DNA from 2 places in the Priestia sp. VA7 genome. Region 2 is predicted to be linked to the other one. Evidence: riboswitches for the same ligand, from Rfam matches in the RefSeq annotation. Region 2 holds a riboswitch; the other holds the start of a gene.
What was found. A riboswitch is a leader RNA that binds a small molecule or an ion and turns the genes downstream of it on or off. The one in region 2 is predicted to bind S-adenosylmethionine.
Positions count from the first base shown of each region.

Region 1 (5,635 bases), on a different contig from region 2:
TTTGAATGGGCTACTTTTCCAAAAATAAGGTTATAGTAGACAAATAGTTAAAAAAGAGAAACAATAGAAAGCGTATTGCTAATTAAAGAAAGGATGTACCTGATGACAGAAACAGTGCTACAAGTAGATCATGTCAGTAAAGTAATTGGGAAGAAAACCATTTTGCATGATGTATCCTTATCGGTTGAGCGCGGTGAGATTTTCGGATTGCTTGGTCCGAACGGCTCTGGAAAAACAACGCTAATTCGTACCGTAGTAGGACTCATTAAAGAAACAAAGGGAACAATTACCGTCAATGGGTTTCCTTTAAAAGAACAGTTTACTTCAGCTATGAAATCAATTGGAGCGATTATTGAAAACCCTGAGTTTTATGATTATCTGACGGGCTATCAAAATTTAAAACACTTTGCGAATATGCATGAAGGGATCACATCAGAACGCTTGGATGAAGTGATTGCTTTAGTAAAGCTTGAAAACAGCATTCATGCAAAAGTGAAGACGTATTCTCTTGGGATGAGACAGCGTTTAGGAGTAGCTCAAGCCATTTTACATAAGCCTGCATTGCTTTTACTAGACGAACCAACAAATGGTCTAGACCCAGCGGGAATGAGAGAATTTCGTACATATTTACAAACGCTTTGCAGGGAAGAAGGAATTTCAATCTTAATCGCGAGCCACTTATTAAAAGAGGTAGAAGCATTATGTGACCGCGTTGGCATTATTCAAGACGGTGAGTTAAAAGCCATTCAAGATCTATCTCCAAATCGTCAAGACCAAGGAATGTACGTAGAATTTGAGGTGTCTGACGCGCAAAAAGCAGCGGCTCTTTTATCACAAGAATTTGAAGTAACGATGAGATCACATATTATCGACGTGGCGATTGTAAAAGAACAAATTCCAGCTGTAAATAGAAAATTAGTGGACAGCGATATTTTAGTCTACCGAATCACTCCTGTGTATGAGACGCTTGAAGATTCGTTTATGTCCGTTACGGAAGGAGAGCACCATGCTTAAGCTAATTCAAAATGAACATATGAAATGGTTTTACAAAAGAAGCACAAAAGTCACGTTTATTACCATCGGTATTTTAACTCTTTGTATGGCTCTATTAATGAAAAAAGTAGCAAACAGTGCAGGGACAGAAGACAACATTTTGAACTTCCTGTCATTTAGTTCAGGTATGCTGATTCTCGTTCAATTTTTCGCTCTTGCTGTTGGAGGGGCAATGGTTGCAAAAGAGTTTGAGGCAGGTACCATTAAGCTTCTTTTAATTCGCCCTGCTAGACGTTCAACGATTTTAGCATCCAAGTACCTAACCCTCATTTTAATTAGCTTGTATTATTTACTGAGCTATTTGCTTTTTTCGTTTGTATGGGGAGCCTTGTTCTTTGGATTTACCAGTCTAGAAGGAGATGCGCAGCTGCTTAAAAATATTACGCTTACGTATGACAGTGCGTATATGGAAACGTTTATGATGATGACGTTCGCATTCATGCTGTCGTCTTTATTTAGAAACAGCGCGCTTGCTTCCAGTCTGGCTATTGTCGTAAGTATCGGGGCGAAAGCTGTAACAGGACTAGTATCACAGTTTGGTTTATGGTGGGGGAAATTTTTACTGTTCGCCAACACGAACTTTGTGCAGTATATGGACGGAATGAAGACGATGTTTGACGGCATGACAATTCCATTTTCCATTTTCATCTTGGTGGCGCATTTTGTCTTCTTTATGGGCGTGGCATGGGCAGCGTTTTTGAAACGAGACGTAGCTAATTGATGTGAGAATTTTCGCACTATATATTTTTCTAAAATAGCATTTGACAATTAAATAAAAAGAGCTTACAGTAGTGAAAGACTATTTTTAAAACAACTATAAACTTCTTATCAAGAGAGACGGAGGGACTGGCCCTATGATGTCTCGGCAACTGGCTGTACGCAGTGCGGTGCCAAATCCAGCAGACGATGTTTCGTTTGGAAGATGAGAAGGGTAATCTTATGATACAAATAAGAGACCTCTTCTTATCAATAAGAAGAGGTCTTTTTTTATTACGTAAACAAGAGGTGTTAAGAATGGAACAACAAAAAGGAAACGGCTGGGCGCTGTTACCGCTGGGCGTCTTTTTAGTCCTGTTTGTCGGATCAGGAATTATAACGGGAGATTTTTATAAGCTGCCTGTATTAGTAGCCATTATCATTGCAGCCATTGTGGCGCTGGTTATGAACCGCAAAGATTCACTTAATGTAAAAGTGGAACGTTTTGCTAAAGGAGCAGGACATCCTGATATCATTATTATGGTGCTTATTTTTATTTTAGCAGGTGCTTTTTCTCAAGTGGCTAAAGGCATGGGAGCTGTTGATTCAACGGTAAACTTAGCTCTGTCTGTGCTTCCGCAAAGCTTAGTGGTAGTCGGAATCTTTGTTATTGGCGCATTCATTTCAATTTCGATGGGAACGTCAATGGGAACAATCGCAGCGCTAGGACCTATCGCTGTAGGGATCAGTGAGCAAGCGCATGTATCCATTACATTGGCAATTGCTGCCGTTGTTGGTGGTGCAATGTTTGGAGATAATTTATCCGTAATCTCTGATACGACTATTGCAGCAGTTCGTACGCAAAAAACAAATATGTCAGATAAATTAAAAGTGAACTTTTTTATTGTACTTCCTGCAGCGATTGTTACGGTAATTTTATTGCTTGTAATGACGCTAGGCAACACGTCATCAGTAGAAATTAAAGACTTCAGCTGGTTTAAAATCTTACCTTATGTGGGCGTCTTAGTCGCTGCAATATTTGGTGCAAACGTATTAAGTATTTTAACCGGAGGAATTGTATTGGCCGGCGTGATCGGATTAGCTGACGGAAGCTACACGCTTTCTTCTCTTGCTAAAACTGTGACAGAAGGTATTGGCGGAATGTCAGAGTTAATTATTTTATCTCTGCTAATCGGCGGAATGGTTGAGCTTATTCGCTATAATGGCGGTATTCAGTTCTTATTGAACTTATTAACACGACGTATCCAAACGAAAAAAGGCGGAGAATTCAGCATCGCTGGACTGGTAAGTTTAACAAATTTAGCAACGGCTAATAACACGATTTCAATTATTACGGCAGGTCCGCTAGCAAAAGAAATCTCTGATAAGTATTCAATTGATAACCGTAAATCAGCCAGTCTGCTTGACTTGTTTTCATGCAGTGTTCAAGGGCTTATCCCTTACGGCGCACAAATGCTTCTCGCAGCAGGATTTGCTAAAGTTTCACCGATTGAGATTATTCCATTTACATTCTACCCAATGTTAACAGCGGTTTGCGGGATCATTGCAATTGTAATTGGATTTCCTCGTTTAAATAAAAAGTCAAAGTCATCTAAAGAAGCTGCGTAATATCAAACCCTTAAAAAGAATGTTCTTTTTAAGGGTTTTTTACTGTTTGAAAAAATCAGTCGGCTTTTCATCATCTAACTCCTTCCAAAGCGTCTCGTTCTGCTTAAGTGCATAAGCCGCTCCTCCAATTTCAATTCCGCATAATAAAATGAATAATAAAATACCCATGAAATGACCTCCTTACGTAAATGAGTAAAAACACGATGGTAACGGGTTTAGCTTCTTGCTGTTTCACTTTATAATGAGAATAAAGTATGAAACGCGTTTCAGCGCAAGAGAAAAAGGTGAAAACATGACAAATATCCGAGATATCGCAAAAAAAGCTGGTGTATCTGTTTCGACTGTATCCCGGGTGCTAAATCATCATCCGTATGTAAAAGAAGAGAAACGCCGGCTGGTAGAGCAGGTTATTCACGAACTTAATTATGAACAAAACATTAATGCCGTTCACTTATCAAAAGGGAAAACAAATATGATTGCCGTCGTCTTGCCTTTTATTAATCATCCGTATTTTAGTCTGCTTTTAGAAGGAGTGGCATCTCAGGCGTTAGAAAAGCAGTATCAGCTTGTTATTTGTCAGACGAACTATGATGTAAAAAAAGAAGAAGAAGCGCTTCATATGCTAAAAACAAAGCAAGTTGATGGAGTGATTATTTGTTCTAGAGCAAGCAGCTGGAGCACGATTGAATATTATCAGCAGTACGGTCCGATAGCCGTGTGCGAAAACGTACAGAATCCTTCTATTCGCTCCGTATACGTTGATCATTATGCAGCTTTTAAGCAGGCGCTCCTGTATTTAAAAGAAAAAGGATATACGGATATTGGCTACTGTATTGGAAGAATGACGGGTACGAATAGTCAACAGCGGCAACAAGCATACAAAGAATATGTAGAAAGAATAAATCAGCCTTATCATCCGGAATGGGTTTTTCAAGGCTGTTTGAACGTGACAGATGGTGAAAAAGTGGTTGAAAAACTAGTGCAGATGAAAAATCGGCCTCAGGCGCTTTTAGTAACAAACGATCAAGTCGCTATCGGAATAAAAGCTCAGTGCGAACAAGCGGGTATTTCAGTTCCTGGTGAATTAGCTATCATTGGTTTTGATAATCATCCGCTTTCTTCTTATTTACAAATAACAACGATCGAACTTCCTCTTAAGGAAATGGGAGAAACGCTTTTTACATTAGTGGGAAGCAAGGTTCCTCAGAAAATTGAGCTCCCTTTTCGGTTTATTGAGCGTAAAAGCGTATGAATTCTTGATGATGCCATCAGGTGTTTTTACCGGATAAAATGAGCAAAAGCGGACATCATACGAGTAAAGAAAGAAGAAAAGGATGATGATCGTGGAGAAAAAAGAATATCAAGTGGGAGATCAAGTATTTGTTATTTACCGAAATCCTCATACGGCAAACGTTGCGAATATTAATCAGGCTGAAATTGTTGAACACCCTGAAAACAAAGGTGAAAAAGCGCTGTTTCTGCATGAGTCTTACCATTTGTTAGCTGAAGATGATGCCGTGTATTCAACGTATGAAGAAGCTGAAAAAATGTATAATAAGATATTTGATTATGAACAATATGACTGATGCAGAGGCTAAGACAAAAGTAGTGTAGTTAAAGATAAACACGAACTATCTATCAAAAATGGATGAATAGTTCGTGTTTTTTTATGATCATGGTGAACGCAAATTTCATGTATGTAGGTGTTTCTAGTAGTTGATTGGAGAGCAAGGCGGAGACTCCTGCGGGATAAGCGGAATAGATGAGACCATGCAGGAGCGTAAGCGACGAGGAGGCTCATCAGACGCCCGGGGAAAGCGAAGCCTTGCACGGAAATCAATAGCGGTGGAACAAGCAGTTCGGCTCATTTATCCCTATTGTTCGTTTTTAGATTGGATTCATTTCATTATGTTTCCATCTCTTTTTGTGTGAAAAATAATTACCAAGGATAGAGTCTTTTTATTTTTCAAACGCTATTGGTATTAGAAAAAAGGAAGTGTACATGATGATAAAACCTTTTGTACCTCAATTAGTATATATTGAGCCAGGGGCAATGGAGTACCCGCTTGGTGTTCAATTAAAAGAAAAATTTGAGAAGATGGGAATTGAGATTCGTCAAACAACTTCTCATAATCAAGTCCGTAATATACCGGGAAAAAATGATTTGCAAAAATACCGCAATGCCAAGTCGACTTTAGTAGTTGGCGTGCGTAAAACATTGAAATTTGATACATCTAAACCGTCAGCTGAATATGCA
Region 1 covers NZ_JBVQPN010000004.1:522,256-527,890, forward strand. The annotation lists gene AC0C45_RS20495 (ABC transporter ATP-binding protein) at 103-1,014, shown strand; gene AC0C45_RS20500 (ABC transporter permease) at 1,007-1,774, shown strand; SAM riboswitch class I at 1,876-1,982, shown strand; gene AC0C45_RS20505 (Na+/H+ antiporter NhaC family protein) at 2,068-3,378, shown strand; gene AC0C45_RS20510 (hypothetical protein) at 3,418-3,546, opposite strand; gene AC0C45_RS20515 (LacI family DNA-binding transcriptional regulator) at 3,671-4,630, shown strand; gene AC0C45_RS20520 (transcriptional regulator SplA domain-containing protein) at 4,716-4,964, shown strand; gene AC0C45_RS20525 (hypothetical protein) at 5,095-5,310, shown strand; gene splB (spore photoproduct lyase) at 5,384-5,635, shown strand, end outside.
Region 1: linked by a shared signal. The riboswitch ahead of AC0C45_RS20505 (Na+/H+ antiporter NhaC family protein) and the one ahead of mtnK (S-methyl-5-thioribose kinase) in region 2 are both predicted to bind S-adenosylmethionine.

Region 2 (5,635 bases):
TGCAAGCTCTACTCCAGACCAGTAGTCAGGATATCCAGGATCTGGAACCAGCACCGTATCTCCAGGATTTAACAAGCACTGCGGGATTTCAACAAGTCCACCCTTTCCGCCAAATAAAATAGCTACTTCTTTTTCAGGATCCACATCAACGCCATATTCTCGTTTATAAAAAGTCGCCACGGCCTCTTTTAAAAACTGGTGCCCCCGAAATGGAGAATATTTATGATGCATAGGATTAGCACTTGCTTTTTGCAGTGTTTCTACAATATGTGAAGGAGTAGGCTGATCAGGATTTCCCTGCCCTAAGTTAATAACGTCGTGCCCTTGGGCCATTACTTTTCCTACCTTGCCCACAAGTGATGCAAAAAATTGTTTTGGTAAACTTTTTAATAGTTCCGATTGCTCAAATTGTTTCATCATCGCACACCTTCTCAAAAAATTCTTGAAATTCTAGTCACAAATAATATATTGTAATACTCAACTTGTAAAGTCATTTTTTTCAACTACTAAAAAAGGACGGATGATAAAGTGAGTGTAAAAATTACGTGTTTGCAGCTTGATATTGCGTTTGGAAACCCAACTAAAAACCGAAAATATATCGAACAAAAGATGACGGAAGCCCTGAAAGAAAACCCTGATATCCTTGTGCTTCCTGAGCTATGGGATACAGCCTATGATTTGACGCGGCTAGACGAAATTGCAGATGATGAAGGGCAGCAAGCCAAGCAATTAATCTCTCAGTTTGCTAAAACGAACGAAGTAAATATTGTGGGAGGTTCGATCGCGAAAAAAACAGAGCAAGGCGTCACGAATACGATGTATATTTTTGACCGAAAAGGTCGTGAAGTATCACAATACAGTAAACTGCACTTATTTAAATTAATGGATGAACACCTGTATTTAGAAGCAGGAACAGCAAAAAACCTTTTTACACTTGAACAGTCACTGTGCGCAGGAGTTATTTGTTACGATATTCGTTTCCCAGAATGGATACGGGTTCATACTAGCAGCGGAGCAGAAGTCTTGTTTGTTGTCGCTCAGTGGCCGGCTCCAAGACTTGCCCACTGGAAAGCCCTGCTCATTAGCCGTGCAATCGAAAATCAATGCTATGTAATCGCATGTAATCGTGTAGGCCAAGATCCTAATAACACATTTGCCGGACATTCCTTAGTCATCGATCCGTGGGGAGAAATAATCGCTGAAGCTGGCGATAGCGAAGAACTTTTAAGTGCTGACGTTAACCTGGAACTTGTAAAAGAAATTCGTAAACAAATTCCCGTCTTTACAGATCGCCGTACAGAATTTTATTAATTATGTATTGACAGCCGTTTTTTTGCATGATACGATTTTCACCAGATATCATAAAATATTCAAACAAATCAAAATTGAATAAGTAATCGTACTCTTATCAAGAGTTGGCTGAGGGATTTGGCCCTGTGAAGCCCAGCAACCGACCGTCATTCCATCCTAAGATGGATCACACCCGTAAAACATGTTTTACAAAGGCACGGTGCTAATTCCAACAGAAAGTAATTTTTTCTGGCAGATAAGAGGTTTGAACACTACAATCAAGCCTCTTTCCAACGAAAGAGGCTTTTATATTTTCTAAAATTATAAAAGCCTCCATATATTCTTAAACCTATTAACTTAGTAAACAAATCAGTTTAATAAACTATGGAGGGATTCCGATGTCAATAACAAAAACAGAGAAGTATCACCCTTTAACAGAAATTTCAGCAATCAAACTTGTGAAAAAGCTAGGTCTTTTTGATGCCACAGAAGCACTGACTGCCCGTGAAATTGGTGACGGCAACTTAAATCTTGTCTTTCACATCATAAATGATCAAACGAATAAATCCATTATCGTCAAACAAGCGCTTCCCTATGCAAAAGTTGTAGGCGAAAGCTGGCCTCTATCCTTGAACCGTGCCACAATTGAAAGCAATGCGCTCAAGCAATTCGGTGCATTTACGCCAGAACTTGTGCCCGCTGTTTATTACCACGATGAAACGCTTGCTGTTACGGTCATGGAAGACCTGTCTCACTTAACGATTTCTCGCGCCGGACTTATTCAAGGTGAAAGTTATCCTCTGCTCTCACAGCATATCGGTTCTTTTTTAGGACATATTGCGTTCAAAACGTCTGATTTCGCCTTAAAACCTCAGGATAAAAAAGAAGAAGTTGTTAAGTACAGCAACCCCGACTTATGCAATATTACGGAAGATTTAGTTTTTACAGATCCTTTTTTTGATATTGATACAAATGAATTTGAAAAAGCGCTGCGTCCTGATGTAGAAGAATTGTGGAATGATGGTGATGTAAAGCTACAAGCAGCAAAATTAAAATATAAATTTTTAACAAATGCGCAAACGCTAATCCACGGTGATTTACATACAGGCAGCATCTTTGCTAGCAGTCAAGAAACGAAAGTGATTGATCCAGAGTTTGCTTTTTACGGTCCGTTTGGATTCGATTTAGGGCAATTTGTTGCGAATTTATTTTTAAATGCTCTTTCTCGAGAAACAAATCGCGAACCGTTATTTGCACACATTACGAACACATGGAACGTATTCAAAGATACCTTTACTGCGCTTTGGCATTCTGAAAACACTGAACCTTTCGCTAAAGATGAGCGCTTATTACATGAAATTTTAACGCAAACGTGGCAAGATGCTGTTGGATATGCAGGATGTGAAATCATTCGACGTACGATTGGCTTAGCTCACGTGGCGGACTTAGACGAAATTTCTTCAGAGGAAAGAAAAATTAACGCTAAACGTACTGCGTTAAAAATTGGACGCTATTTGCTTCTGCACCAACAAGACGTTTCACCAAATGAATTTGAACATTTACTTCGATAACGAATAATGTACACAATGAAAGGATCGGTATCAGCATGACAAATACACTATCACTTCCGCGCTCAGTGGAATGGAATGAATCATATATTACTTTATTAGATCAGCAGCAGCTTCCTGGCAACGTTGAATATATTAAGCTGCAAACCATTAAAGACGTATGGGATGCTATCACTACCTTGAAAGTACGCGGAGCCCCTGCAATTGGCATTACGGCGGCTTTTGGTCTTGCTCTTTCTGCGCTTAGCTATGACACAGATTCAGTCAAGGAATTTAACAAAAAGCTAGCTCTTGATCAACAGTATTTAGCTAGCTCACGCCCTACTGCCGTCAATTTATTTTGGGCATTGGAGCGCGTAGCGAAAAGCGCTGAATCCGCTTCGTCCGTTAATGAAGCTAAAACAAAAGTTGTTCATGAAGCTATTCAAATTCAAGTAGAAGATGAAGAAACGTGCTACCGAATTGGGGATTATGCTCTTTCTTTATTTAAAAAGAAGGATAAAATCATGACAATATGTAATGCTGGTTCAATTGCTACAGCTTATTATGGAACAGCCTTAGCACCTTTTCACTTGTCTAAGCAGCGTGATATTCCGCTTGAAGTATTTGCCTGTGAAACAAGACCCGTTCTTCAAGGTTCTCGCTTAACAGCCTGGGAACTTCAGCAGTCGGAAGTGGACGTGACGCTGATTACGGATAATATGGCCGCTCATACCATTAAAACAAAAGGAATTAATGGGATTATTGTAGGTGCTGACCGCATTGCAGCAAATGGCGATACGGCTAACAAAATTGGAACATATGGACTTGCTCTTTTAGCGAAAGCATTCGGTATTCCATTTTACGTAGCAGCGCCGCAGTCCACATTTGATTTATCTATTCAAGACGGCAGCAGCATCCCTATTGAAGAACGTTCACCTAAAGAAGTAACGCACATTGGAGATACACAAATTGCTCCAGACGGAATCTCTGTGTACAATCCAGCTTTTGATGTGACGCCAAGCGAACTGATTACGGCCATTATTACAGAGCATGGAATTATCCATTCCCCGTCTTTGGAATCCATTCAAAAAGTTTTGCTGCAATCTGCTCAATAAAAAAAGCCGCTGCTATGCGGCTTTTTTTGTTGAGCACTGGTTTCCACCTGCATTTGTAACACAATTGTAACAGTACTCTCTTCTTTTTCTACATATATTATAGGGGATTCTTTTTGAATAAGGGGGAGTAAATATGAGTTCAGAGCAAAAAACAGATAAAAACAAAGCGCTGAATCGTAAGCAGCACTATCAGCTATTCGATTTATCCAAAGATGAAGAACTAAATTCCCTCCCTTCTCCTCAGCAAATTGACGGTGTTTTTGTGCAGGGAGAAGGCTGGAAATTGGACGGTGAATAGTTATTTTAACTCCAGAGCGCCTTTTGCTACATTTCTTTCAAGCATTAATAGTTTCTCTTTTATATGAGTTTGGGAGCCTGCATAACCTGTTAAAGCTCCATTTTTTCCAATCACACGGTGACAAGGTAAAATAATAGGCAGTGGATTTCGACGATTCGCTTGTCCCACAGCCCTTACGGCTTTAGAGCGATTAACAGACTCCGCTACATCACTATAAGACCACGTTTGTCCATAAGGTATACCTTTAAGCGTTAGCCACACTTCTTTTTGGAAGTCTGTTCCTTTTATATCCAAAGGCAAATCAAATGTTAGCGTGCGCCCTTCAGCATAATCCTCCAGCTGTCGCTTCGCTTCTTTCACATGGTGATAATTCTCGTCATGGACAAGTTCTTTAAGCTGCTCATTATGATCATCGCTATCAAACCAAATATGTTGAACCCCTGTTTCCGAGGCTACAATATAAATTTTCAAATCAGAAAATAAATTCATTTCTCCGTAGTACATATTTTTTATCCTTTCTAATTAAGCTGGAAGAATAACATGAAAAGCTGTGCCTTCTCCTATTTTGCTTTCCACTTCAATTCGCCCTTTATGTTCTTCGATAATTTTATATGAGACCATCAAACCGAGTCCCGTTCCTTTTTCTTTTGTCGTATAAAATGGTTCTCCTAAGCGCTTGATGCGCTCTTCGGGCATTCCATCCCCTTGATCTCGAATGGAGACCGTCACGTAGTGCGGCTCTGTAGAGTAGACTTCAACAATAATTCTTCCTCCGTTTGACGTGACTTCAATTGCATTTTTAATGACATTTATTAGTACTTGCTTAATCTGGTTCGGCTCGCAGTACACCATTGGCAGCTGAGGAGACACACTTAGTTCAAACTGAATATTTTCTAAAAGCGCTTGAGCATTTAATAAATCAATCGTTTCTTTAACAACCGCAGCTAGATTTTTCTTTTCAAACTTTACGGCCTGTGGCTTAGCGAGTACGAGAAACTCTGTAATAATGGTTTCAATTCTTTTTAATTCAGATTTAATAATATCAAAATAAAGAGAGTGGTCTTCTTGAATGCTGCTTTCTAACAGCTGAACAAACCCTTTTAAAGCTGTCATCGGGTTGCGGATTTCATGCGCAATCCCAGCTGCTAACTGTCCGACTACTTGAAGCGTATCCGATTTTCGAATCTGCTCTTGCATTTGATTTCGTTCCGTTACGTCTCTTAAAAGCGTCATATATAGACCTGGTAAGATATCTTTTTTCGTGGAAAATTCGATATTTTTAACTTTTCCGTTCCCCGTAACGTACGTAATCTCTCCTTCAGCTTCCCCTTTTTGCTCAATCGTTTCTTTATGCTCAATGACCGCATCCAAATTCGCTGAAG
Region 2 covers NZ_JBVQPN010000002.1:634,351-639,985, reverse strand. The annotation lists gene AC0C45_RS09750 (pyridoxal phosphate-dependent aminotransferase) at 1-417, opposite strand, end outside; gene AC0C45_RS09745 (carbon-nitrogen family hydrolase) at 529-1,311, shown strand; SAM riboswitch class I at 1,403-1,553, shown strand; gene mtnK (S-methyl-5-thioribose kinase) at 1,689-2,861, shown strand; gene mtnA (S-methyl-5-thioribose-1-phosphate isomerase) at 2,897-3,955, shown strand; gene AC0C45_RS09730 (hypothetical protein) at 4,089-4,253, shown strand; gene AC0C45_RS09725 (methylated-DNA--[protein]-cysteine S-methyltransferase) at 4,254-4,757, opposite strand; gene AC0C45_RS09720 (PAS domain S-box protein) at 4,776-5,635, opposite strand, start outside.